Regions from separate parts of the Streptomyces sp. NBC_00846 genome, predicted to be linked through region 2. Evidence: riboswitches for the same ligand, from Rfam matches in the RefSeq annotation. Region 2 holds a riboswitch; each other region holds the start of a gene.
The links. A riboswitch is a leader RNA that binds a small molecule or an ion and turns the genes downstream of it on or off. The one in region 2 is predicted to bind cyclic di-AMP.
Positions count from the first base shown of each region.

Region 1: it holds a riboswitch for cyclic di-AMP, as region 2 does, so the genes downstream of both, OG936_RS18505 (M23 family metallopeptidase) here and OG936_RS27010 (M23 family metallopeptidase) in region 2, are expected to answer to the same signal.
Region 3: it holds a riboswitch for cyclic di-AMP, as region 2 does, so the genes downstream of both, OG936_RS13185 (transglycosylase family protein) here and OG936_RS27010 (M23 family metallopeptidase) in region 2, are expected to answer to the same signal.
Region 4: it holds a riboswitch for cyclic di-AMP, as region 2 does, so the genes downstream of both, OG936_RS34580 (transglycosylase SLT domain-containing protein) here and OG936_RS27010 (M23 family metallopeptidase) in region 2, are expected to answer to the same signal.

Region 1 covers NZ_CP108846.1:4,005,517-4,010,434, reverse strand. Annotated here, with positions in the region: gene OG936_RS18515 (PrsW family intramembrane metalloprotease) at 1-110, shown strand, start outside; gene OG936_RS18510 (aldo/keto reductase) at 169-1,113, opposite strand; gene OG936_RS18505 (M23 family metallopeptidase) at 1,311-2,594, opposite strand; cyclic di-AMP (ydaO/yuaA leader) riboswitch at 2,606-2,758, opposite strand; gene OG936_RS18500 (PP2C family protein-serine/threonine phosphatase) at 3,038-4,198, opposite strand; tRNA gene OG936_RS18495 (tRNA-Met) at 4,412-4,485, opposite strand; gene OG936_RS18490 (SPFH domain-containing protein) at 4,695-4,918, opposite strand, start outside.
Region 2 covers NZ_CP108846.1:5,869,886-5,874,803, forward strand. Annotated here, with positions in the region: gene OG936_RS27000 (M16 family metallopeptidase) at 1-970, shown strand, start outside; gene OG936_RS27005 (M16 family metallopeptidase) at 997-2,379, shown strand; cyclic di-AMP (ydaO/yuaA leader) riboswitch at 2,709-2,876, shown strand; gene OG936_RS27010 (M23 family metallopeptidase) at 2,889-3,704, shown strand; gene OG936_RS27015 (GntR family transcriptional regulator) at 3,983-4,684, shown strand; gene OG936_RS27020 (HPr family phosphocarrier protein) at 4,882-4,918, opposite strand, start outside.
Region 3 covers NZ_CP108846.1:2,871,529-2,876,446, reverse strand. Annotated here, with positions in the region: gene OG936_RS13195 (cytochrome P450) at 1-1,036, shown strand, start outside; gene OG936_RS13190 (transglycosylase family protein) at 1,142-2,113, shown strand; cyclic di-AMP (ydaO/yuaA leader) riboswitch at 2,414-2,585, shown strand; gene OG936_RS13185 (transglycosylase family protein) at 2,589-3,353, shown strand; gene eno (phosphopyruvate hydratase) at 3,682-4,918, shown strand, end outside.
Region 4 covers NZ_CP108846.1:7,518,363-7,523,280, forward strand. Annotated here, with positions in the region: partial or broken gene OG936_RS34570 (ATP-binding cassette domain-containing protein) at 1-341, opposite strand, end outside; partial or broken gene OG936_RS34575 (ATP-binding cassette domain-containing protein) at 324-1,367, opposite strand; cyclic di-AMP (ydaO/yuaA leader) riboswitch at 1,666-1,828, shown strand; gene OG936_RS34580 (transglycosylase SLT domain-containing protein) at 1,833-2,597, shown strand; gene OG936_RS34585 (hypothetical protein) at 2,731-3,024, opposite strand; gene OG936_RS34590 (APC family permease) at 3,518-4,915, shown strand.

The sequences.
Region 1 (4,918 bases), 1.9 Mb from region 2:
AGGCGACAGGCCGCCTGCGTCCCCCGTACATCTCCCCGGTCCCGGGGGCTCCACCGCTGTACCAGCCCTACGACAGGGACCACAATCCGTACCGGCTACCGCCGCGGTAGCCGGTACGGACGGGCCGGTTCAGCACCGGGGCACCAGGGCTCCGACGCACCGCGTCCGTCAGGCGGATGCCTCGGTGAGCTCCGCCAGTTCCTGCTCGGTCAGCCGGAGGTCGGCGACGGCCAGCAGCGCGGGCAGCTGCTCGACCGTACGGGCCGAGGCGATCGGCGCGGCGACCGTCGGCCGGGACGCAAGCCAGGCCAGGGCGACGGTCGCGACCTCCGCGTCGTGCTCCTTGGCTACCTTGTCGAGTGCGGCCAGGACCTTCTGCCCCCGCTCCGACGCCAGGTACTCACCGGCCTTCTCGGCGCGGGCGCTCTCCACCGAAGCCCCCGGACGGTACTTGCCGGTGAGGAAACCGGAGGCCAGGGCGAAGTACGGGACGGCGGCGAGCCCGGCCCGGGCGGCCGTGTCCTGGAGCTCACCCTCGTACGTGTCCCGCGAGACCAGGTTGTAGTGCGGCTGAAGGGCGACGTACCGGGCCAGCCCCTCGCGCTCCGAGAAGTCCAGGGACGCCTGGAGCCGCTCGGGGCCGATGTTGGAGGCGGCGATCTCCCGGACCTTGCCTTCCTTCACGAGTTCGTCGAGGGCGGTGATGATCTCCTCGACCGGGACGGTCTCGTCATCGAAGTGCGTGTAGTACAGATCGATGTGGTCGGTGCCGAGCCGGCGCAGCGACTCCTCGGCCGCGGCCTTGATGTTCGTGGCGGAGAGCCCCTTGTACGAGGGGTGGGCGCCGACCTTGGTCGCGACGACGATGTCGGAACGGTTGGAGCGGGCCGCGAGCCACTTTCCGATGACGGTCTCCGACTCGCCGCCCTCATTGCCCGGGATCCAGGCGGAGTAGGCGTCGGCGGTGTCGATGAAATTGCCGCCCGCCGCGGCGTAAGCGTCCAGCACGGCGAACGACTGCGCCTCATCGGCGGTCCAGCCGAAGACGTTGCCGCCGAGGGCGAGCGGAAAGACCTGAAGGTCGGAAGAGCCCAGCTTACGAAGAGAAGTCATAAATGGATCAACGGATTCCGGCACGCCCGCTATTCCGACGGACCGGCAGCCCTGACGTCGGGGGGTGAGCGTCAGGACTGCCGGAGTTCAGCGGCGGGTCCACCGGACCACGGGATCACTCGGAGCAGCGGAGCGCTCCGGTCACACGGACCGGAAGAACTGGAAGAACCGGAAGAACCGGGAGGGCGGCCTGCGGATCAGGGGTTGAGGCCCTTGTCGCGCAGCCAGGCCATCGGGTCGATGCCCGCACCGGAGGGGGTGTGGACCTCCAGGTGGAGGTGCGGGCCCGTCACGTTGCCCGTCGCGCCGACCCGGCCGATGGTCTCACCGGTGGTGACCTGCTGGCCGACGCTCACACCGATCGAGGACTGGTGGCAGAACCACAGCTCCGTACCGTCGTCGAGCTCCAGCACCGTGCGGTAGCCGTACGAACCTGACCAGCCGGCCGACTTGATGGTGCCGCCGTGTATGGCCTTGATCGGCGTACCCGTCGGCGCCGCGAAGTCGAGGCCGGTGTGGTAACCGGAAGACCACATCGAGCCGGCTTCGCCGAAGGTCGAGGTGATCGTGTACGAGGAGGTCGGGATGGCGTAGCTGGCGGCGAGCTTGGCGAGCCGCAGGGCCTCGGCCTTCTTCTTGGCCTCTTCCTCCGCCTTCTTCTTTTCGGCGGCGGCCTTGGCCTCGGCCGCGTCCTGCTGCTTCTTGGCCTCGGCGGCGGCCTTCTCCGCGGCTTCCTTCTCCTGGGCCGCCTTGGCCTCGGTGTCGGCGGCGTCCTGCTGCTGCTCCGCCTGCTGGAGGATGCGCGCCCGGAGCGCCTCGCCCGCGTCCGCCGTGCCCTGCTCGGCATCGGTGGTCGTGAGGCCGGCGGTGGTGAGCGGTGCGGCAGCGGCGGCGACAGCGGCGTTGTCGGCTTCGGACTCCCCGGAGAACAGAGAACCGACGCCCGGAAGGGACTTGGCGTCGGGAAGCTTGTTCGCGATGGACTCGGGAAGGGAGATGGAGACCGGCGGCTTGCTCTGCGCGGTGGCCATGCCCCCCGCACCGACCGCCGCGATGACACCGACCCCGAGCACCGTGGAGCTACGGGCAAGTCCGTTGCGCTGCTTGGCGACGCGGTGCTTGCCGCGTACGGGGCGGACGGACTCCTCGGTGGGGTTCCACTCGCCCCAGCCGCGTTCGGGCTCACCGTCACCGTTGACGCGGAATTCGCCACCGAAGTCACCGGTGAAGTCACCGCCCGGCTCGGTGCCGTACGCCGTTCCCGTCCCCCCGGTCCTGTGATCGGGGCCGGAACCGAAGTCGGTGCCGAAGCCGGAGCCGGGGCCGGAACCGAATTCGGTGCCGAAGCCGGAGTCGGAAGCGAAGGGGGAGTCGGAAGCGAAGCCGGAGTTGGAACCGGATCCGAACTCGGCGCCGAAGTCGGAACCGAAGTCAGGGTTGAACCGAGAGGGGGCCTCGGGGGCAGGCTTGTTGGACGCCACGGGGGCGCACTCCTTTCCTTCCTTCTCGCCTACCGGGTTAGCTGACGGGTTCGGAGCAGGAAGGTCTCCTACGGACCCCTCTGCCTCTCACGAGACACAGGTGTCCGATTCACCCCATGTAGGTGGTTCCCCGGTTCCCTTGCGGAATTCGGCGCTCGCGCACGGTGCCGCCACTGACGACGGCTGGGACGACCGCGCTGCGTTATCGAACGTTAATAGACACCGGGGCCTGATTCCAAGCTGTTCCCACTGATCGTTCACGTCCTTGGCCTGGACTTTACGGTGCACAACCGGGTGGAATGGGACGAGTTGATCGACCCTCAGCGGCCACCCGGTTTCTGACGTTGCGTCAAATGTTATGCGGAGCGACGTGCTTCGGTTACGTACGGTGGTATCCCGCGCCCAAGGCCGACCCGGCTCGCACGAAGCCCCCGCCCCACCCGTCACACCCCTTCGCGACCGACGATCTTCACGGTCCTGCGCCGGTCCGGCTGCCCCTCCGCGGGACGTACGACCGCGAGCAGCGCCATGTCGTCGGTCGTCTCACCCCCCGTGTGCAGCCGTACGTCATCGGTCAGTGCGGACAGCAGCTCCTCGGGCCCCGGGAAGACCCGCCCGCGCAGCCGGGCCGCCGGGTCATAGAAGACCCCGTCGGCATTCCGCGCCTCCGAGAGCCCGTCCGTGTACAGGAGCAGAGTCGTCCCCGCCGGCAGATCCCACTCGTCCGACCGGTCGGGCCACGCCCCCAAGTCCATCCCGAGCGGCAGCGCGGGCACCGTGGGCCCCAGCACCTCCAGCGCCCCGTCCGGGTGCAGCAGGATCGGCTCGGGGTGGCCGCGGTTGACGACCCGCACCCGGGGCAGCCCGGCCGGGATCTCGGCCAGCACGGCGGTGATGAAGCCCTCGACCGCGTCGAGCCCGCCCCGCCGCGGCCCCTCCCGCGCCAGCGCCCGCTCCAGCCGCTGCGCCACGCCTTCCAGCGAACGCTCCTGCTCGGCCGCCTCCCGGAACGCCCCGATGATCACCGCCACCGACTCCACGGCGTCGAGTCCCTTCCCCCGCACGTCCCCGACCACCAACCGCACCCCGTACGGGGAGTCCGTCACGGCGAACAGGTCACCACCGACGAACTCGTCCGCCTGCGCCGCCACGTACCGCGCCGCCACATGCAGCCCGCCGATCCGGTCGGACGGCTTCGGCAGCACCGCCCGCATGGCGGTCTCCGCGATGACTCGCGCGGACGCCAGCTGCTCACTGCCGCGCCGCACGACCCCGTTGATCACGACCGCGAGGACCGAGACGGTGGCCAGGGTGAGCAGCTCGATCAGCGGCACGATGTCCGGCAGCGTGTTGCTGTACAGCCGCAGCACGACAACGGCCAGCATCGAGGCGATGCCGGTGCAGATGGTCCTGGACAGCGAGAAGAACGGCGCGGCGATCAGCGGCGCCGCCACGAACAGCGGAATGGCGGTGAAGGTCGGCGGGGTGAGGAAGTCGAACACCAGCCCGCCGAGAATCATCACGGCGGGCATCGCGCGGACGAACCGCCGGGTACGGGTGCCGCCCTCGGCATGCCTGCCGCGCCCCTTCAGCCGCTTCCACACCTATGGTCTCCTGCCCGGTACGCGCGCGGCTGCGGACGGTACCGCGCCCCACCCCAGGCTCGCCGGAGCGGAGTCACGCGGCGACTCCTCGTCGGCCGATGGGGTACGTACGTGGCACAGCTCATACACCGCCCGGACCTGCTCCTTCGGCGGGCCATGGCGGGAACGAACCAGGCCCGGCACGCTGTATGCGTGCCGGGCCTGGTTCTTCAGTAGCGGGGACAGGATTTGAACCTGCGACCTCTGGGTTATGAGCCCAGCGAGCTACCGAGCTGCTCCACCCCGCGTCGGTAAACACAACTGTACGGCATGCGCGGCGGGCTCATGACCACTGAGCGAATCACCGAGCGAATCACCGGACGAATCACTGGGCGAACCGCTGAGCCACTGAGTGAACCGCTGAGCGAATCACCGACCGCTCGGCACCCGTCCGCCGCTCGCTCGGTACTCCGGCCATGCGCCCGGCGACCAGCCCGCGCCCCCGCACCCCGCCGCCTCAATTCGTGTCGGTGATACGGGGAGCGGCCTTCCCGTTGACCGCCGGGGGCTTCATCGGATTCGCACCGCGCTGCAGGGAGCGGAGAATCGCCAGCCCCTGGCCGACCACGCCCGCCGCCATCTCATTGACGCCGTCGGTGCCGTTCAGAACGGTCAGGTCCGCACCCGACATGCCCCGGGCGGCCGCGTCGGCCAGGGCGGGCAGGTTCTCGACGATGCGGT
Region 2 (4,918 bases):
CGATGTCGTCAAGAACGAGCGCCGCCAGCGCTACGACAACGTCCCCTACGGCACGGCGTTCGAGAAGCTGACGGCCCTGGCCTACCCAGAGGGCCACCCGTACCACCACACGCCGATCGGCTCGATGGCGGACCTGGACGCCGCGACCCTGGAAGACGCGCGCACCTTCTTCCGTACGTATTACGCGCCCAACAACGCGGTGCTCTCGGTCGTCGGTGACATCGACCCCGAGCAGACGCTCGCCTGGATCGAGAAGTACTTCGGCTCCATCCCGTCCCACGACGGCAAGCAGCCGCCTCGGGACGGCACGCTCCCCGAGATCATCGGCGAGCAGCTGCGTGAAGAGGTGCACGAGGAGGTCCCGGCACGGGCGCTGATGGCCGCCTACCGGCTGCCGCACGACGGCGCCCGCGAGTGCGACGCGGCGGACCTCGCGCTCACCGTGCTCGGCGGCGGCGAGTCGTCGCGGCTCCACAACCGTCTGGTCCGCCGTGACCGTACGGCCGTGGCGGCCGGGTTCGGGCTGCTCCGGCTGGCCGGTGCGCCCTCCCTCGGCTGGCTGGACGTCAAGACGTCCGGCGGCGTCGAGGTGCCGCAGATCGAGGCCGCTGTCGACGAGGAGCTCGCCCGGTTCGCCGCCGAAGGCCCCACGCCCGAGGAAATGGAGCGTGCGCAGGCCCAGTTGGAGCGCGAGTGGCTGGACCGGCTCGGTACAGTGGCGGGCCGCGCCGACGAACTCTGTCGGTTCGCCGTGCTGTTTGACGACCCGCAGCTCGCCCTGACCGCCGTACAGCGGGTGCTCGATGTCACCGCTGAAGAGGTCCAGGCGGTCGCCAAGGCCCAACTGCGTCCCGACAACCGGGCGGTGCTGGTCTACGAACCGGTCGAATCGGCCGAGCCCGCGGAATCACCGGACACCGATGAGACCGAAGCCGACGATACCGACGCGCACGAAGGAGCGGACAAGTGACCGACGCTGCCGCGACTGGAGTTTCGATGCAGTTCCACCCGCAGCCGGCCCCCGGCGTCGCCCGCCCGTGGGCCTTCCCCGCACCGGAGCGAGGCGCCCTGCCCAACGGCCTCACGGTGCTGCGCTGCCACCGTCCCGGCCAGCAGGTCGTGGCGGTCGAGATCGTCCTGGACGCCCCGTTGGACGCCGAGCCCGAGGGACTCGACGGCGTGGCCACGATCATGGCGCGGGCGCTCTCCGAGGGCACCGACAAGCACACGGCCGAGGAGTTCGCCGCCGAGCTGGAGCGCTGCGGCGCCACCCTCGACGCGCACGCCGACCACCCCGGCATCCGGGTCTCCCTGGAGGTCCCGGCCTCCCGGCTGGCCAAGGCGCTCGCGCTGGTCGCCGAGGCGCTGCGGGCGCCCGCCTTCGCCGACAGCGAGGTCGAGCGGCTGGTACGCAACCGGCTCGACGAGATCCCGCACGAGCAGGCCAACCCGGCCCGCCGCGCCGCCAAGCAGCTCTCCAAGGAGCTCTTCCCGGCCACGGCGCGCATGTCGCGCCCACGCCAGGGCACCGAGGAGACGGTGGAGCGGATCGACTCGTCGGCCGTGCGTGCCTTCTTCGACGCCCACGTCAGGCCGTCCACGGCAACCGCCGTGGTCGTCGGTGACCTCACCGGCATCGACCTGGACGCCCTGCTCGCCGACACCCTCGGCGACTGGGCGGGCGACACCGCCGAGCCCCGCCCCGCCCCGCCGATCACCGCGGACGACAGCGGTCGGGTGGTGATCGTGGACCGTCCGGGCGCGGTGCAGACGCAGCTGCTGATCGGCCGGATCGGCCCCGACCGGCACGACAGCGTATGGCCGGCCCAGGTGCTCGGCACGTACTGCCTGGGCGGCACGCTCACGTCCCGGCTGGACCGGGTGCTGCGCGAGGAGAAGGGCTACACGTACGGCGTGCGGGCCTTCGCCCAGGTGCTGCGCTCGTCGGCCCCGGATTCCGCCTCGGGGGCGACGGGTGCCGCGATGCTCGCCATCAGCGGATCCGTCGACACGGAGTCCACCGGACCGGCCCTGAAGGACCTGTGGACGGTCCTGCGGACCCTGGCCGCCGAGGGGCTGACCGACGAGGAGCGCGAGACGGCCGTGCAGAACCTCGTCGGTGTCGCACCGCTGAAGTTCGAGACGGCGGCCTCCGTCGCCGGCACCCTCGCCGACCAGGTCGAGCAGCACCTCCCGGACGACTACCAGGCACACCTGTACGCCCGGCTTGCGGAGACCGGCACGGTCGAGGCGACCGCGGCGGTGGTCAACGCCTTCCCGGGCGACCGGCTGGTCACGGTCCTTGTCGGTGACGCGGCGCAGATCGAGGAGCCGGTCCGGGCACTGGACATCGGAGAGGTGTCGGTGGTCACCGGCTGACGGGCGTACCTGTCGCGGACGCGGGAGGCGGCCTGACGGTCCGGCCGGCCCGCCAGGCCGCGACAGTTCGCTTGTGACGGGTCACCTGTGACAGCCCACTGGTCGCCCGGTCCACCAACCCGTCGCATGTCCACATACCGGGACAAGAGGAAGACCCCTGTGAGCGAGATCTCGCCGGGGTCTTCCTTTTTGCCCGTTCTGGTGGAGAGGTTGTCTGTCTGTCTTGTGGGATGCGCTACAAAACGACCTGTCCGTTTGGTGAATGAAAGTGACCCCGCTTAGCGTCGGCCGGGCTGTCCGTCACTCGTATGCCGCATCCGCGACGTACCGGACAGTCATCGCCGAGTCCCCGTCAGGCGCGAGCCTGGGGAGCCGGGGACCCACGAAGTCCCTGGGGTGAATCGGATGCCTGAGCCTCACCGAGGCCGAGTAATCCGTAGGAGACCTTCCTGCTCCGAACCCGTCAGCTAACCCGGTAGGCGAGAAGGAAGGAAAGGACCAGCCACTTCATGGCGTTCACCCGTGCCACTGGGAAGCATCGTGCCCCGAGTCGACTGACGCGCAGGAGCGCGAAGATCGCCGGCGTCGCGGCCCTGGCCACCACCGGCGTCATCGGCGGCGCGGCCTCTCCGGCCCTCGCAGCGGACACCGGGGTCACCTCCGTCGGCGAGACCGGCCTGAACCAGGTCATTGGCATCGACAGCGCCCTCGCCGACCAGATAGAGGCCCAGGCCGCCGCACAGCAGCACCAGGCCGATGCCGCGGCGAAGGAGAAGGCGGAGGCCCAGCGGAAGGCCGAGGCCAAGAAGCGGGCCGAAGCCAAGAAGAAGGCGGAGGCCGAGGCCGAAGCGAAGCGCGCGGCCGAGGCGCGCGCGGAGAAGGTGCGTGCCGCCCGGTCCGCCGAGCGCACCCGCCTGGGCGCCTTCCGGCTCCCGGTCGCAGCTTCGTACGTCACCACCGGCTACAAGTCCAGTGGCTCGCTCTGGTCGTCCGGCAGCCACTCGGGCATCGACTTCCACGCCGCGTCCGGCAGTTCCGTCGTCGCCGTCGGTGCCGGTACGGTCGTCGAGGCCGGCTGGGGCGGCGCGTACGGCAACAACATCGTGCTCCGGATGTCGGACGGCACGTACACGCAGTACGGCCACCTCTCCTCGATCGGCGTCTCCGTCGGCCAGAGCGTCGGCGCGGGCCAGCGGATCGGCCTCTCCGGCTCGACCGGAAACTCCACGGGCCCGCACCTCCACTTCGAGGCCCGGACGACGCCGTCGTACGGCTCCGACATGGACCCCGTCGCCTACCTGCGCGCCCACGGCGTCAACGTCTGACCGAAGCCGCCCGTCCCACCTGCAGCACCTCTTCGAAGGCCCCGGCACACACCGGGGCCTTCGCTGTGCCCGGCCTCCGCTGTGCCCGAATTTCGCCGTGCCCGGCCTCCGTGTCTGCCCGTGGTGCCCGTCTGCGGTACCTGCCCGCCGAGTCGCTCCGTGGCCAAGAGATATTCATGATTTTCCACCCGGCATCGGAATTCGGCCGCACTGCAATAGGGTCGCAGAACAGGCGTCGGTCGGCCGCGTTTCGCGGGGATTAAGGCGGAGGTTCGGACATGCGCATTCCCGCGCATTCGGTATGCACGGCAATCCGTGACGACATCGTCTCCGGTTTCTTCGAACGCGGTGGCCGGCTCACAGAGGAGTTGCTGGCGCGTCGATACGGGGTCTCCCGCGTCCCGGTACGGGAAGCGCTGCGCACCCTGGAGTCCGAGGGTTTCGTGGCCACCCGGCGGCACGCGGGCGCCTGCGTGGCCGAGCCCACCCGACAGGAGGCCGCCGACCTGCTGGAGGTCCGGATGCTGCTGGAGCCGCTGGCCGCCGCGCGCGCCGCGCAGCGCCGCACCGAGGCGCATCTCAAGGTGCTGCGCGGTCTGGTCCGGCTCGGCCAGGAGCGGGCCAGGCGGGGCGAGGGGGAGGATCTGTGCCCGTTGGGCGGCTGGTTCCACGAGACGTTGGTGCAGGCCTCCGGCAGTCCCGGCCTGATCGCGCTGCTCACCCAGCTCCGGCACAAGATCGCCTGGATGTACGCGGTCGAGCAGCCGGCCTGCCCGGCGGATTCCTGGGCCGAGCACGGAGCCGTCGTGGACGCGGTGGCGCGCGGTGACGCGGAACGGGCCAGGGCGCTGACCGCCCAGCACGCCGAACGGGCCGCGGCCGCGCACCGGCTGCGCCGCGTCGACCGGCCGGACCGCCGGCCCACGGTCCCGCGCACCGGCCGGACCGCCGGCCCCCGGCCTCACGCACCGGCCGGGTAAGGCCTTCGTAACATCCCGTAAACACCACGGGCATCCGGCATTAGTAATTACGCCGTATACAAAGAGTTGTCATTCCGTGCGGCTTCCTTCGGGCTGTCCGAATTATCTTCGCTCTTCATTTTCACGAAGTTTCGCCCGAGAAAGCGAAAGAGCCGCGGACCCGGTCAAGCGGTCGCGGCTCTTTCGTAGGAAACGGGTCAGACGGTCTCCGGTAGCTCATCGAGCCCCTCGGCG
Region 3 (4,918 bases), 3.0 Mb from region 2:
CCCGGGCGAGCGCAAGGCGGAGCTGATGACGCATCTGCTGAACATCGACCCGCCCGACCACACCCGGCTGCGCCGCCTCGTCTCCAAGGCGTTCACCCCGCGCCGGGTCGCCGAGTTCGCCCCGCGGGTGCAGGAACTGACGGACCGCCTCATCGACCGCTTCATCGCGGAGGGGAAGGCGGACCTCATCCACGACTTCGCGTTCCCGCTCCCCATCTACGCGATCTGCGACCTGCTCGGCGTCCCGCCCGAGGACCAGGACGACTTCCGGGACTGGGCGGGCATGATGATCCGGCACGGCGGCGGCCCGCGCGGCGGGGTGGCCAGGTCGGTGAAGAAGATGCGCGGCTATCTCGCCGAACTGATCCACCGTAAAAGGGAGAACCCGGGGGACGATCTGATCTCTGGGCTGATCCGGGCCAGCGACCACGGCGAGCACCTCACCGAGAACGAGGCCGCGGCCATGGCCTTCATCCTCCTGTTTGCCGGATTCGAGACAACCGTCAATCTCGTCGGCAACGGCGTGTACGCCCTGCTGCGCAACCCCGCACAGCGCGAGCGGCTGCAACTCTCCCTCGACGCGGGCGAGAGCCGGCTGCTGGAGACCGGGATCGAGGAACTGCTGCGGTACGACGGTCCGGTGGAGCTGGCGACCTGGCGGTTCGCCACCGAGCCGCTGACGCTCGGCGGACAGGAGATCGCGGCCGGCGACCCCGTACTCGTCGTCCTCGCCGCCGCCGACCGCGACCCGGAACGCTTCGAGGACCCCGACACGCTCGACCTCGCGCGGAGTGACAATCAGCACCTCGGATACGGGCACGGCATCCACTACTGCCTGGGAGCACCGCTCGCCCGGCTGGAGGGACAGACCGCCCTCGCCACGCTCCTGAGGCGCCTTCCCGACCTGCGACTTGCGGTGGAACATGCCGATTTGAGGTGGCGTGGCGGGCTCATCATGCGTGGACTGCGCACACTGCCCGTGGAGTTCACACCGGGGTCCACGCCGACACGAAGTGATGACCCGTCAACGCTGTGACTTTCACGTGATCTGCGCTGCATCGACTTGTGACGCGCGTTCGAGTCCCGCTAGGTTCACCGTTCGACTCACCAGTCACTCGTCAGTCACACGGAAGGCATCCCCATGGGCTCCGCGAACGGCAGACACCGTCGCCCTCGTCAGGCACCCGCCATCGTCGTCGCCGCGGGCGTGACCGGATCGGCCATCGCCATCCCGCTGCTCGGCGCGGCCGGCGCGCACGCGGCCGACGCCACGACCTGGGACCGGGTGGCCGAGTGCGAGAGCGGCGGCATGTGGAGCGCCGACCTCGGCAACGGCTTCTACGGTGGCCTGCAGTTCTCGCAGGAGACCTGGAAGGCGTACGGCGGCGATTCGTACGCCGCGCGCGCCGACCTCGCCAGCCGCGCGCAGCAGATAGCCGTGGCCGAGAAGGTCCTGGAGGACCGTGGCCCGCGGGCCTGGCCCAGCTGTGCGGTCATCTCCGGCCTTGCGGAGGACGGGACGCTGCCGGGCGTCGATCCGGGGATCGCGCCCGCCCCCGAGCCGGCGCAGAGCACGGAGCCGGCTGACGGCACGTCGGACGCCACACCGTCGAACGGCAACGGCAAGGGCGCTACGAACGGCAAGGGCGCCACGCACGGCAAGGGCGGCTCGAAGGGCTCGGGCGGTGCCGGTGGGTCGACGGACAAGGCCAAGTCCTCCGCGCGGCCCTCGACCACCGAGTCGGCCGCCCCGTCCTCCGACGCGCCCGAAGTGCACGATGTGCGTGATTCATCCGATTCCCTCAGCCGTACGGGTGGCAAGCACCGTGGCGCACCGGCCGCCGAGGCGAGCCGGGGTGCGGACGGCGGGCTGGGCCGCGAGTCGGGCCGCCATGCCTCACGTGGCGACGGTGACGCACGCGACGCGGGCGCCTCGGCCGCCGACGGCACGTACACCGTCCGCCCCGGCGACAATCTCTGGGCGATTGCTGACGCACAGAAGGTTCCTGGTGGCTGGCCCGCGCTCTATGAGGCCAACAAGAGTGCCGTCGGCTCCGACCCGGACCTCATTCTCCCTGGCCAGAGTCTCGATCTCGGCGTGAAGGCCGAATGAGGGCGGTCTGAAAATCGACTAAAAGAGACCCAAAAATCGGGGCAGTTCAGAGGCCTATGTCCGCTTATGCGTAAGTGAGACATGGGTCTCTTTGCGTCAACTGGCGTGTCGCGCCCGGGGACTCCGGCTGTATCGCCTCCCACCTGCGAAAACGATGGTTCCTCACATGCAAGTAAGGGCTGATTGTCCGATGTGTCCATCTTTGAAAGTGGGGGTTGCCTATGTTTACGGTCGGAACCGCTCGCACCGCGGGCCCCGTCGACCGTCACGCCGAATCCTGCCGTCGGTCGAAGGGAACAGACGCGTAAAGCGCCGTAGGCAGGAGCGGGGGACCCAGGTAAGCGCCGGGCCCGATCGTCGAAAGACGCATCAGGACCGGCTTGGGGTGAAGTCGCGCGCTAGGACGTGCGGCCGGGCAACTCACTTGGCCCGAACCCGACAGCTCACCTCGTAGGCGTCGGTGAGGAGAAGTTCCATGCTGTTTTCCAGCAAGGGCAAGCACCGCCGCCCGTCCAAGGCCGTCCGTGTCGCCACGCTCGCCGGTGTCGCCGGTGCTGCCGTCGCCGTTCCGCTGATGGGCGCGACCGGCGCCTCCGCCGCCTCCGTCGCCACCTGGGACGCCGTTGCCCGGTGCGAGTCGGGTGGCAACTGGTCCATCAACACGGGTAACGGCTACTACGGCGGTCTGCAGTTCTCGCAGTCCAGCTGGGCCGCCGCCGGCGGTACGCAGTACGCCCCCCGTGCCGACCTGGCCACCAAGGCCCAGCAGATCGCCACCGCCGAGAAGCTCCTCGCCATGCAGGGCCCGGGCGCCTGGGGCTGTGCCGGTGCCGGCAATCTGACCAACGACGGTGTCAACCCGGGTGTCGACACCGGCTCCTCCTCGAACTCCGGCGCCACCAAGCAGCAGAGCGCCCCGGCCGCGCCGAAGCAGCAGTCCCAGCCGGTGCAGCAGGCGCAGCCGAAGAAGGCCGAGCGCGCCGAGGCCCCCGCCGCCGACCGCTCGGACCGCTCCGCCGCCCCGCAGGCCGAGTCGAAGAAGACCGTCACCACCCCGACCGGCCAGAAGGTCAAGAAGGGTGACGGCGAGTACAAGGTCGTCTCCGGCGACTCCCTGAGCAAGATCGCCGCCGACCACAAGGTCGAGGGCGGCTGGCAGCGGCTGTTCGAGATGAACAAGGACATCGTCAAGGACGCGGACCTGATCTACCCGGGTCAGCAGCTGCACCTGACCAAGTAGTCCAGGGCCTCTCCTCCCCGAGCACCCCGGCCCGGCGCGCATCCCCCCGTATGCGCCGGGCCGGGGTTTCCTGTGTCGCATGCCACCCCGGCCGGCACCCCCGCGCGCCACCCCTACGTGGCGCTTCCGCTCTGTGTGATCGTTCAACTGTTGTAGTTGCTGACCAGTAAAATTCTGACGGTTTGTCCGGCGATGAGCGTCCTCGGGTCCTTTTTCGTCCCAGGGGTCGGGCGGTCGTCCGGCTGAGCGGGCCGGGCCGGTTAGGCTCTTGTCGCAAGGCCAAAGTGACCCTGCACAACCAGTGTCATATCCCAGAAGGAGATGCCTCGTGCCGTCCATCGACGTCGTCGTAGCCCGGGAAATCCTCGACTCCCGGGGGAACCCCACGGTCGAGGTCGAGGTTGGCCTCGACGACGGCAGCACCGGCCGTGCTGCCGTGCCGTCCGGCGCCTCCACCGGCGCGTTCGAGGCCATTGAGCTTCGCGACGGTGACCCCAACCGCTACCAGGGCAAGGGCGTGGAGAAGGCCGTCCTCGCCGTGATCGAGCAGATCGGCCCGGAGCTCGTCGGTTACGACGCGACCGAGCAGCGGCTGATCGACCAGGCGATGTTCGACCTGGACGCCACCGAGAACAAGGGCTCGCTCGGCGCCAACGCCATCCTCGGCGTCTCGCTGGCCGTCGCCCACGCCGCCTCCGAGGCCTCGGACCTGCCGCTCTTCCGCTACCTCGGCGGCCCGAACGCGCACCTGCTGCCCGTTCCGATGATGAACATCCTCAACGGCGGGTCGCACGCCGACTCCAACGTGGACATCCAGGAGTTCATGATCGCTCCGATCGGCGCGGAGTCCTTCTCCGAGGCGCTGCGCTGGGGTGCCGAGGTCTACCACACGCTGAAGAAGGTCCTGAAGACCAAGGGACTTTCGACCGGTCTCGGCGACGAGGGCGGCTTCGCGCCGAACCTGGAGTCGAACCGCGCCGCCCTCGACCTCATTGTCGAGGCCATCAAGGAAGCCGGCTACGTCCCGGGCAAGGACATCGCGCTCGCGCTCGACGTCGCCGCGTCCGAGTTCTACAAGGACGGTTCGTACGAGTTCGAGGGCAAGTCCCGCTCGGCCGCCGAGATGACGGAGTACTACGAGGAGCTCGTCTCCGCGTACCCGCTGGTCTCCATCGAGGACCCGCTGTACGAGGACGACTGGGCCGGCTGGAAGGTCATCACCGACAGGCTCGGCGCCAAGGTGCAGATCGTCGGCGACGACCTCTTCGTCACCAACCCGGAGCGCCTGGCCCGCGGCATCGAGGAGGGCTCCGCCAACGCCCTGCTCGTCAAGGTCAACCAGATCGGTTCGCTGACCGAGACCCTGGACGCCGTCGAGCTCGCCCAGCGCAACGGCTTCAAGTGCATGATGTCCCACCGCTCCGGTGAGACCGAGGACGTCACCATCGCGGACCTCGCCGTCGCGGTGAACTGCGGTCAGATCAAGACCGGCGCCCCGGCCCGCTCGGACCGCGTCGCCAAGTACAACCAGCTGCTGCGCATCGAGGAGATCCTCGACGACGCCG
Region 4 (4,918 bases), 1.6 Mb from region 2:
TCGCTGAGCCGCTCCTCGTGCACGCCGCGAAGCCTGCCCCCGGACTCCTGCGCGGACCGCTTCCGGCGGCCGGCGAGGATCTTCGGGAGGCCCCCGTCGGCCTCCGCCTTCCTGCCTTGGCGCTGGCGGCGGGCCAGCTTCACCTGGGTCTCCTCCAGTTCGCGTTTCTGTCGGCGCACGTCGGCCTCCGCGGCCCTCAACGTCCGTCCGGCGGCCTCCTGTTCGGTGGCCAGGGCCTCCTGGTAGGCCGACCAGCCACCGCCGTACCAGCTCACGGATCCGGCGCGCAGTTCGGCGATGCGGTCCACGCGTTCGAGTAGTTCGAGGTCGTGGCTGATCACGACCAGTACTCCGGAGCGCCAGTTGTCGACGGCGTCGTAGAGCCTGCGGCGCGCGAACACATCGAGGTTGTTGGTCGGTTCGTCCAGCAGGAGGACGTCGGGGCGTTCGAGCAGCAGGGCGGCCAGCCGCAGCAGGACGGTCTCCCCGCCGGACATCTGGCCCACGGTGCGGTCCAGTTCCAGGTATCCGAGCCCGAGCGATCCCAGCGTGGCGAGGGCCTGTTCCTCCACGTCCCAGTCGTCGCCGATCGTTTCGAAGTGCTTCTCGTCCACATCCCCGGCCTCGATGGCGCGTAGCGCGTCGCGCCGCTCGGCGATGCCCAGGGCTTCGTCCACCCGCAGCGTCGTGTCGAGGGTGATGTTCTGAGGAAGGTGGGCGAGGCTGCCGCCGACGGTCACCGAGCCCTGGGCGGGGCGCAGCAGGCCGGCCAGCAGGCGCAGCAGTGTGGACTTGCCCGCGCCGTTGTTGCCGACGAGGCCGGTGCGGCCCCTGCCGATGCTGAGCGAGAGCCCGTCGAAGACGGTCGTGCCATCCGGCCACTGGAAGGACAGGGCGGAGCAGGTGAGGGAGGCACTGGGGGTGGTGGGTGTCGCCATGGTGATCCTCGCAGTCGTGAGCGCGGTGAAGGGGGCTTCGTATGCGAGCACCACGCAGCGACCGAAACAGGAACAGGCGCGGCGGTCCGAAAGATCGAGGGACGGCTCATGCACCCGAGGTCGCATCCACGCGGGGTCACGGGCAGGACAACACACTGCTACTGCGTGACGGGCGTACGACCGGAGTCGTACGGCGCGATGATCGCGAACCTCAGATGCGCAACGTCCACCTCTATCGGAGACAACAGGACAGCTCGAAACCTTAGCGATCAGGCGGGCGGAAGGCAACGCCTCGATGCCGTGCGGGGGAGTGGCGCGAGGGGTCGGGGGCCGGTCCTGCCGGGTGTGGCCGGCCCGACGGTGGTGCACCGGAGCGAGAACAGGCGAAGAGTCAGCCAAATGTCCCATATGTGCTCTTTCGTTAGACATGGGCTCTTGGGTAACAAAGGGGCATTTGGGGGGAGTTGCGATCTCTCGACGCTGTCCGGTATGCCCGTTTCTGAAGCTGCGTGGTGTGAGTCACTTTCAGGCCTCGCGATGTCGTGGAGCGTCACCCGCTTCCCTTCTGTGCAAGGAAATTTGGCATGGCGATGTGAGGTGGCTTACTTCCCCTTCCGTGATTCGATCTTGCAAATGAATTGTGATCAAAAAATAGGGGCTTGTTCCCTTCGGTATTTCTCGCCTACGGTCACCGTCAATCCGGACGGAACGCCGAATCCTGCCGCCGTCCGAGAATCCGACCAACCCACTCACGTACGGCAGGAGCGGGGGACCCAGGTAAGCCGCCGAACCGGTATCCGGTATGGCTCGGGGTGAAGTCGCAATTGCATGCGGCCAGGCATCTCCAGCCTGAACCCGACAGCTCACCTCGTAGGCGACGGAGAGGAATTCGCCATGCCCACAACGGGTGAGTATCGTCGTCGCAAGCCCACTTCGCGGACCCGCGGTTTCATTGCCGCGACCACGGGCGGAGCCGCCCTCGTGCTGCCGCTGGTCTGCGCCGGATTCGCTTCGGCCGCGCCGGCCCAGGCTGCCACCACAAAGGCCACGGCACCGGCCGCCGTAGCCAAGGGAATCTCCGCCCAGAAGGCCGCGCCCACCATCTATTCCGTGATCGCGGGTGACACCCTTTCCAAGATCGCGAAGGGGCATTCCGTAAGCGGTGGTTGGCAGAAGCTGTACGCGGACAATCGAGAGACCATCGGTTCCGACCCCACGCTGATTCACCCGGGCATGAAGCTGACCCTCGGCGCCAAGGCCGTGGCCGGCACGTCCACCGGCGTATCGGCCGTGAACACCGTCGCGGTGTCGACCACTGCCGCCGCCCCCGCCAAGTACACCAATGACCTGGACGGCTGGATCAAGGAGTCGCTGGCCGTCATGGCCCAGCGCGGCATACCCGGCAGCTACGACGGCATCCACCGCAACATCATGCGCGAGTCCTCCGGCAACCCCCGGGCCATCAACAACTGGGACTCGAACGCCGCCAAGGGAACGCCGTCCAAGGGGCTCCTGCAGATCATCGACCCGACGTTCCGCGCCTACCACGTGCCCGGCACGTCGATGGACAGCTACGACCCGGTCGCCAACATCACCGCAGCGTGCAATTACGCGGCCGACAGGTACGGCTCGATCGACAACGTGTTCGGCGCCTACTGACGCACAACGGCTCCTGGCGGCGGTTCAGGGCCGACGGGTTCACGGGTTCACGGAGGGCCGAGCAGGCCTCTCGTGAAGGACCGTACCCGCCGGTCAGGGACCGCCGTTCGGCCGCTTCCAGGGGCAGAGGTACCTACTCCAGCCTGCTGGGCGGTGGCCTGGGAACCTTGGCCGCCGCTCCTTCACGGACGGACTTCACCACCGCGTCGTGGAGACGACGGCTGTCGTCCTCGGAGCAGCACGGCACGGGGCTGCCCGACATGGTGAACCAGTCGATCGCACCCGTGTACTGCACTGTCACCTGGGCCATGTCATCGGCCCAGGTCGTGTGAACCGTCAGGTCCCCGGACAGGACGCCGACCTCGTCCGTCAGCACGCCACCATGCCCGGAGAACACACCGCGAGTCGTCCATGACGCCCAAGCCATGACTCCAGGCTGGCACCAAGTCCATGGATGCGCACCCCCAGTCGGAGCGCGGGCGCTCACAGCCCGGTCGACGCGCGTCCTCCGCCGTCCGCCGTCCGCCGTCCGCCGTCCGCCGTCGGTCGTCGGTCGTTCTCCGCCCTCCGCCCTCCGCCCTCCGCCCTCCGCCCTCCACCCTCTGTCGTCCGCCCTCCGCCCTCCGCGGTGCTCCGGGACGTTCCCGCCTTTCCGGATCCTGGAACGGGCAAAATTTTCCATCGGATCCCGCTGCGGTTCCCGCACCCGTCGATATCCAGCAGAGTGACGCACTTTCAACGACAAACCGTTGTATCGGCTTGCCGAAACAACGAATTTCGTAGGTGAACAGCTCTTGACCTGCGGAACTCGTCGGGATTGCATGTCGCGCTGGGAGCGAAGAAAACGCTCACTACGTCCTCGTCTGGAGGCGATACCGCTCCCGTTCTCAGTCACCGCACCTGTTGATCGGAATCGCACGATGACCGAAACGCTCAGCGCTCCCCAGGCGCTGGCCCCCGCGACCGGCCCCACCCCACAGAAGCTCAAGCGTTCCATCGGCGTCGTGGGCGGAACACTCCTCACGCTCTCCTGCGTGACGCCCGCTTCGACACTCTTCGTGGTCGTACCGGACCTGTTCTCCAGCCTCGGCACGTACACCGCCCTGACCATCGGCATCGGCTCGCTGCTCTGTATCGCGGTCGCCTTCTGTTACTCGGAACTGGGCACCCTCATCCCGAGTGCGGGCGGTGAGTACGCCATGGTGTCGACCATGGCGGGACGGCTGGCCGGGTGGCTCGTCTTCGTGCTCTCCCTGCTGGTCGTGATGATCGTGCCCCCGGTCATCGCCATGGGCACGGCCGACTACCTCGCTCCCGTGGTGCAGATACCGACCCCACTCGCGGGCGCCGGAGTCATGGTGCTCGCCACCCTCGCAGGCCTCCTGGACCTGCGCGCCAACGCCTGGATCACCGGAATCTTCCTCGTCCTGGAAGTGATCGCGGCCGGCGTCGTCGCCGTTCTCGGCTTCGCGCACTCCGAGCGCGGAGCCTCCGCGCTGGTGCACGGTTCGGTCGCCTCGTCGAGCGGGACGAGCTCCACGGTCACCGCGATGATGGTGATCTCCGGGCTGGCGATCGCGCTCTTCATCACCCAGGGCTTCTCCACGGCCGTCTACCTCTCGGAGGAGCTGGAGAATCCCCGGCGCAACGTGGCCCGTACCGTCCTCGCCACCCTCGCCATCTCCACGGCGGTCATCCTCGTCCCGGTCATCGCCATCACGCTCGGTGCCCCGGACCTCGCGGCCCTGACCTCGGGCGACCTCAACACCATGGTCGCCGCCTGGTCCAACTCGGCCGTCGGCACGTTCGTCAGCCTCTGCGTCGCCCTCGCGATCATCAACGCGGGCATCGTGATGGTCATCCAGAACTCACGGGTCCTGTTCGCCTCCGCCCGCGACAAGGCATGGCCCGAGCCGGTCAACAACGCCCTGTCCCGGCTCGGCCGGTTCGGCTCCCCGTGGGTCGCGACCCTGGTCGTCGGCGTCCCCGGAGCGGCGCTCTGCTTCGTCAACCTCGACACCCTGTACGGCGTCACCGGCGTCTCCGTCACGGCCATGTACCTGCTGGTCGCGGTCGCCGCTCTGCTCTGCCGCCGCGGGGCGCACCGCGAGGCACCGGCCTGGCGCATGCCGCTGTGGCCTGCGATCCCCGTGCTGCTCATTGCCGTGCTCGCGTACATCCTGACTCAGCAGGAGACCGAATACCTGCTGTGGACCGGCGGAATCACCGCGGTTGCCACCCTCTACTGGGCGCTGTACCTGCGGCCCCGCCAGGAGACCCGCTGGCTGGTCAGCATTCCGGAGGACGTGCAGCACTGACCG